DNA from 3 places in the Aquamicrobium sp. NLF2-7 genome. Region 3 is predicted to be linked to each of the others. Evidence: riboswitches for the same ligand, from Rfam matches in the RefSeq annotation. Region 3 holds a riboswitch; each other region holds the start of a gene.
What was found. Region 3 has a riboswitch for cobalamin ahead of MIC97_RS15150 (ribonucleoside-diphosphate reductase subunit alpha). Riboswitches for the same ligand answer to the same signal wherever they lie in the genome.

Region 1 (2,257 bases), 3.0 Mb from region 3:
GCGCCTATCCCACGTTCAATTTCCATATTGCCAGCGTCGGCGGCAGGCTGGTGCCGGTGCCATACAAGAATGACCGCGAAGATCTTGACGGGTTGCTGGCAGCGGTGCGCCGGGAAAACTCCCGGCTGGTCTATCTCTCCAATCCCGACAATCCGATGGGAAGCTGGTGGGATGCCGACGAGATCAACCGCTTCGTCGAAGCCCTGCCCGAGACCACCATGTTCATTCTCGACGAGGCCTATTGCGAGCTGGCGCCAGCTTCCGCCTTGCCGGCAATCGATGTTTCGCGCCCCAACATGGTACGCATGCGCACCTTCTCCAAGGCTTACGGGCTTGCCGGCATTCGCTGCGGATATGCCATGGGAGAAGAGACGGTTATCGCCGCCTTCGAGAAGATCCGGAATCACTATGGCGTCAGCCGCATGGCGCAGATCGCGGGCGAGGCCGCGATCAAGGATCAGGCATGGCTGGCAGAGGTGGTGCGCAAGGTGGAAGCCGGACGGCAGCGCATCGCCGCGATCGCTGCGGAAAACGGGCTCGACGCCCTGCCCTCCGCCACCAATTTCGTGGCCGTGGACTGCGGCAGGGACGGCGCTTTCGCGCTGAAAGTGCTCCAGAACCTGCTGGCGCGCGGGGTGTTCATCCGCAAGCCGATGGTGGCCGGGCTGGATCGCTGTGTCCGCATCAGCGTCGGGCTCGACCACGAGCTCGATATTCTGGCCGAGGAACTGCCGAAAGCACTGGCCGCTGCTCGCGCGGGATAGGCTTGCTGTTCATCGGGAGACCATACGCAGAGCCCAGCGACGGCCATCGCTGGTGAAGTGTGTCAGGCTGAGAGGCTGAACATCTACTGCCCGGAAAGCCTGCGATGGCGCGCCAAGCACTTCGCAGACGGCAGCACGAATGACTGCGGGGTGCGTGATCGCAAGCGTATGCCCCGAAAGGCCGAGGTTTTCCTTCAGAAAAGCTGCGATACGCCGGCGCAGATCGTTCAGCGTTTCGCCGCCGTGCGGTGCCACATCGGGGTCGGACATCCATGCCGCAAGTTCCGCCGGATCGAGTTCAGCAAGCCTGCGGCCAGCCCAGAAGCCGAAATTCTGGTCGGCCAGAGCCGCGAAAGCCTTCCCTTTCAGGCCCAGAGCATTCGCCGTTTGCTGCACCCTGAGCTCCGGCCCGTGCCAGACGCGGTCCGCACCCGGGATTTGAGTGGCCAGCCTTTGCGCCTGAGAGAGCGATTTCTGTTCCAGCGGCTCATCGCGATGAAAGGCATTGCGGCGCAAAGCGGCGGTCGCACCACAACAAATCAGGGTCAGGCGTCCTGTCATATTCTCTCGCGTCTCCCCTTCAGTTCAATTGACAGCCATACAGGACGGCGGGTAATTTCGGCAAAGGTTACGGATCCGGAAGCTGGTGAAAATCCAGCACGGTCGCGCCACTGTGACCGGCAGGAGTGCCGGAAGTCAGACCTTGGTTCGTCTCCCCAGCTTGCATGAACGGGACGCAGGATCCCAGGGAGAAGCACGATGTCCGACATTACTTTTGCACCAGACGTGCGGCCGGTTCCTATTCCGGTTCGCGAAATCATGCCATGGGCCATTTTCGGCGGCCTGCTCATGATTCTGGGCATCTATTTCATCGGCGCGGAAGAAGGGGCAACGACCCTGTTCTCAAGCCTGAGCACGCATGAATTTGTTCATGACGCGCGTCACCTCCTCGGCTTCCCCTGCCACTGAAAGAACAGCGCCATGGTTGGAAATCTTCTGCTTCGCGGGATGCTGATCGGCGTCCTCGCTGGTCTCTTCGCATTCGGTTTTGCCCGCGTGTTCGGCGAACCTCACATCGACACCGCCATCGCTTATGAAGAAGCGGCGGCCGCAGCCTCCGGCGAACCGGCCGAGGAAGAGGAAGAGCTGGTCAGCCGCGAAACGCAGGCCGGACTTGGCCTGCTGACAGGTTCGGTCGTCTATGGCGCCGCCATCGGCGGGCTGTTCGCGCTGGTCTTCGCCTTCGTCTACGGGCGTGTCGTCACGCTCACGCCCCGCGCCACCGCCGGCCTGCTGGCGATCGCCGCCTTCATCGCCGTGGTGATTGCCCCAGCCATGAAATATCCGGCGACGCCGCCGGCCGTCGGCAATCCCGAAACGATCGGCGAGCGCACCGAGCTGTTCTTCGTCATGCTGATCGTCTCGATCATAGCGGCCGTGATCGCCGTTGCGCTGGCGCGGCGACTGTGGAGCCAGCTGGGCGGCTGGAATGC
Region 2 (2,257 bases), 1.2 Mb from region 3:
GATAGGTGGTGTGTCCGCCGAATTCGGAATGCTCGTCATGGCGAAGCCCAGCGGTGAGCACCAGATCATTCACCGGTTCGAGGACCGCCTGAGCCCACGCGCCGGTGAGGTCGAACTTGCCCAGCGGGCTGCCGCCGCCGGCATCGTCGGCTTCCTGTTTTTCATGGTCGAGGCCATATTGCAGGAGAACTCGTTCCGTCGCCTCGAACGACCCCTGATAGTCGATCTTCTGCCGCGTGCCGATGAAGAGGCTGGGAGACCCGTCCCACACGCTTTCACGGTCCGATTTGAAACCTTGAGCGGAGACGGTGTTCTTCAGCCTGCCGTCCATGAGATCGAAATTGAGGCCGAACCGGCCTCCGGTCATCCTCGCCCGCTCATAGCTGTCGGGATCGTCGGGGCCGTTGCCATCGAACTCGGCCTTGGAATTGAGATGCAGGACCGAGCCAAAGACCGAAAAGGCTTCGTTGATCCTGTGTTCGGCGGTTAGGTCGATATTCAGACTGTCGAGCCCATCCCGCTCCCGGCCGTCTGCCCGGGCCGAGATGCCGTCGGTGTGCAGTCCCGAGATGTTGCCCGCGAATCCCGATCCTTCGTTCGCAGCGGTAAATCCGTAGCGGCCGCGCACGGTGCCGAAGGAACCGCCCTCGGCCTCGACCGTATGGTGAATGCCGCTGTCCGGTTGGCCGAGTGTCGAGATGTTCACCAGACCGGCTATGGCACTGGAACCGTAGAGGGTGCTCTGGGAGCCCTTCAGAACGTCCACATTGCTGATGCCGCCGGTGAGAAGATACTGGTAATGCGTCAGCACCTGTGTGCCGGTTGGATCGGAAATGTCGATGCCATTGTAGAGCGTCTTGACGTAGCCGGAGCCAAGCCCGCGCACGAAAAGGCCGGTTGTGCCGCCGAGGCCGCCATTTCTGGCAACCGAAACGCCGGGCAGCAGGTTCAGATAGTCGCTGAGGACCGGACGGGATTTCGCCCCGATTTCCGCCTGCGTGATCTGCTCCACCTTCGAGCCGACCTTGTTCTTTTGGGTCGGGGTGCGGTTGGCGGTTACCGAGATTGTCTTCAGCTCGATGACATCGGTGGCCTGCGGGCTTTCATCCTGCGCCCGGACGGTACCGGTAAGCGTCAGCGAGCAGATGCCGGCCGCCAGAATCGTTGTTCTCATCGTCATTTCCCCCTGCCGGGCACGGGTGCGCCCGGAAAAACAGCCTTTCACCGGGAACTGGCAGGCAGGGGAGGTGCAGTCTGCACCCCCGGCCGTACCGGCACGCGGCAACACGTTTCGTGTCACCGCTGCGGACGGCCGCGCCCGATCTCACCCCGAGATCAGACATGGGTGACCGGAACCGGCAGGTCTCCTGACTTCCGCGTCATTGCCTCCCGCCGCCTTCCCGGACCGTTAAGATCCAGTGGCATATCGGGGGAGGCTCGGCGGCTACAGTTGCGGGGGCAGTCGCGGCTTTGCCGGCAATGCGGCAGACCGTGTTCCCTTTTCATCCGTAATCGGAACCAGTTCCGGTTGCGACGCTAAGCATCGCTGGCACGGCGTGTCAATTCCGACAGTACGGGATCAGGAATGCCCGCCGCACTTCTCGTCCTTGCGGGGTGGCGAAAATTCCGCTACGTCGCCGCTTTAGCTGACGGGAGCAGGCCATTGACCGACCGACAAGCCGATGTCGCCATCATCATGGGCAGCCAGTCCGACTGGGCGACCATGCGCCACGCCGCCGAAACGCTCGCCGAGCTTGGTGTGTCCCACAAAAGCCTCATCGTTTCCGCGCATCGCACGCCGCAACGTCTCTATGATTTTGCCCACGGCGCGAAGGCTGCCGGCTACAAGGTTGTGGTGGCCGGCGCCGGCGGGGCCGCGCATCTGCCGGGCATGACGGCGGCGATGACGTCGCTGCCCGTGTTCGGCGTGCCGGTGGAATCGAAGGCGCTGTCGGGGCAGGATTCGCTGTTGTCGATCGTGCAGATGCCGGCCGGCATTCCGGTCGGCACTCTGGCCATCGGCAAGGCCGGCGCGGTCAATGCGGCACTTCTGGCCGCCGCCGTGCTGGCGCTCACCGACCATGCGCTGGCCGGGCGGCTGGAAGCCTGGCGCGCCGCGCAGACGGACAAGGTTGCCCTCGAGCCGAAGGACGACGCGTGATGCTGGCGTCCGGATCGACCATCGGCATCGTTGGCGGCGGCCAGCTTGGCCGCATGCTGGCCATGGCAGCCGCCCGCCTCGGCTACCGCATCGCCG
Region 3 (2,257 bases):
GCGCCGATGCGCTTGAGGTCGAAACGCCCGAGTTCGGGATCGATCAGGTCGGCCTCGATGCCGGTGCGGATGAATTCCGGAAAATAGGTGGCATAGCGCTCGGCCATGTCGGCCTGCGTGGCCTGCTCGGAGCGGCCGGTGACGAAGCTCAGCGCTTCGCGGCGAAGCCGGTCGAGCAGCAGGCGGGCGGAAACGAAGCTGTAGTTGGGCTCGGTCTCGACCAGCGTGCGCGCGGCAAGGATCGGCGCCAGCGACAGTTCGTCCTCGGTGATGCCGTCATAGAGATTGCGCAGCGCCTCGTTGAGGATCGGCTGCGGGGAGACAGCCTCCAGCCCTTCGCAGGCTTCCTCGACGATGCGGCGGAAACGGCCCTCGTCCAGCGCAACCTTTTCGCCGGTGGCGCGGGTGACGTGGAGCGACGGCGCGGCGGATTCAGGAGCGGCGGCTTTGGCGGCCGCACGTTCGCGGGCGCGCTCTTCGCGATAGAGCACATAGGCGCGGGCGACCTTGTGGTGTTCCGAGCGCATCAGCGCCAGTTCTACCTGATCCTGCACGTCCTCGATATGGAAGGTGCGGCCTTCGCCGATGCGGCGGGTGAGGTTGCCCACAACCTGCTCGGTCAGGTCCTTGACCACGTCGTGCACGCGGCGCGAGCCGGCCGCCACCGAGCCCTCGACAGCCAGGAACGCCTTGGTCAGCGCGACGGTGATCTTGGTCGGATCGAAGGGCGTGACCGATCCGTTGCGGCGGATGATGCGGTAGCCGGGCTCCGTCGGGGTCCGGGCTTCGTTTTCTATGGAAGGTGGAACCGCATCGGTCCCGATCGTCTGGAGTGCAGTGGTCGCCGGCATCTTATCCCCGTGGCGCTGTGGACGGGGGAGCTGACGGCAACGCATGCCCGATGGCGTGGCTCAGGCCACGTGGGCAAGCGCACCTCCGGGACACCCCGCCCGAGTTTCGTGCAGTATCACGGCAGGTCTCCTGGCTCACGGCTCATCGTCGCTGTCCGGCCTTCCCGGTGCCTGAAACGCACCAGTGACACGAAAAGGGACAACGACTCACCGTTTACAGTTGCGGGGGCAGCGTCGGATTTCCTCGCAAGGGCACCGACTTCCCTCTTAGCCCTCCAGATCCATATTGGCGCTGGAAGGAACCATGATGGCTACATTTAGTATCAGGAGCCGTTCTGGTGTCAACAGGTTGATTTTGAATTTGATGGATGAATTTATCTTATGCCCACAATCCAAAGGCTGCCTGTGCACAAAGTCTTCATAGGAAGTTTTTTGCCAGACCGGGCAAGTGGGCGGCATTCCTGACGCATTTTGATGCCGTCCGGAACTCCCTGCCGACGAGAAACACGGGTATAACCACAGGAAGATGCGGCGGCGGAAACCGATCCGCCGCCGGCTGGTATCAGATCGCTTCCAGATAGGTCTCGAATTCGAAATTGTTGACCCTCAGGGCGAAGGTCTCCAGTTCCTGCTTTTTGCACGCGACGAGAGAGCCGCGCAGCGCGTCCGGAAAGATTTCCGCGACGAGGTTTCCGTTTTCGAAGCTGGCAATCGCCGAGGCCCAGTCGGGCGGCAGCTTGGTCATGTCGCGTTCGTAAACATCGGTTGTCGCCGGTTCACCGGGGTTCAGCTGCCTCTCGATGCCGATGAGCGCGGCTCCCAATATGGCAGCCAGCACAAGATATGGATTTGCATCGGCCCCGGCCACGCGATGCTCGATGCGGCGCGCTGCGTTTGGACCGCCGGGGATGCGGATCGCCACCATGCGGTTCTCATAGCCCCAGGCAACGGCGGTTGGTGCATGCGAGTTCGGACGCAGGCGGCGGAACGAATTGAAGTGCGGGGCAAACACCAGCGTGCTTTCCGCCATGGCGGCGAGTTGCCCGCCCACCGCATGGCGCAATATGTCGGAGCCGCGCGGCGTGCCGTCATCGAAGACGTTCTTGCCGTCTTCGTCGAGCAGGCTGAAATGGACATGAAACCCGCTGCCGGAGCGCTTGCCATAGGGCTTCGCCATGAAGGAGGCGATGAAGCCGTGCTTGCGCGCGATGCCCTTGACGGTGCGCTTGAAGAGTATGGCGTCGTCGGCGGCGCGCAGTGCGTCGGGAACATGGTTGAGATTGATCTCGAACTGGCCGACGCCATTCTCGGCAATGGCCGAGTCGACGGGAATGTCCTGTAGGCGGCAGGCCTCGTAGACTTCGTGCAGGAAACCTTCGAAGTCGTCGATCTCATCGATGGAAAGG

Region 1: linked by a shared signal. The riboswitch ahead of MIC97_RS00170 (CbtB-domain containing protein) and the one ahead of MIC97_RS15150 (ribonucleoside-diphosphate reductase subunit alpha) in region 3 are both predicted to bind cobalamin.
Region 2: linked by a shared signal. The riboswitch ahead of MIC97_RS09255 (TonB-dependent receptor) and the one ahead of MIC97_RS15150 (ribonucleoside-diphosphate reductase subunit alpha) in region 3 are both predicted to bind cobalamin.

What each region holds. Positions count from the first base shown of each region.
Region 1 covers NZ_JAKSED010000001.1:36,357-38,613, reverse strand. The annotation lists gene MIC97_RS00180 (pyridoxal phosphate-dependent aminotransferase) at 1-764, shown strand, start outside; gene MIC97_RS00175 (histidine phosphatase family protein) at 774-1,325, opposite strand; adenosylcobalamin (AdoCbl) riboswitch at 1,395-1,476, shown strand; gene MIC97_RS00170 (CbtB-domain containing protein) at 1,524-1,733, shown strand; gene MIC97_RS00165 (CbtA family protein) at 1,746-2,257, shown strand, end outside.
Region 2 covers NZ_JAKSED010000001.1:1,860,443-1,862,699, reverse strand. The annotation lists gene MIC97_RS09255 (TonB-dependent receptor) at 1-1,174, opposite strand, end outside; cobalamin riboswitch at 1,340-1,538, opposite strand; gene purE (5-(carboxyamino)imidazole ribonucleotide mutase) at 1,664-2,161, shown strand; gene MIC97_RS09245 (5-(carboxyamino)imidazole ribonucleotide synthase) at 2,158-2,257, shown strand, end outside.
Region 3 covers NZ_JAKSED010000001.1:3,084,568-3,086,824, forward strand. The annotation lists gene MIC97_RS15150 (ribonucleoside-diphosphate reductase subunit alpha) at 1-851, opposite strand, end outside; cobalamin riboswitch at 954-1,173, opposite strand; gene MIC97_RS15155 (glutamine synthetase family protein) at 1,414-2,257, opposite strand, start outside.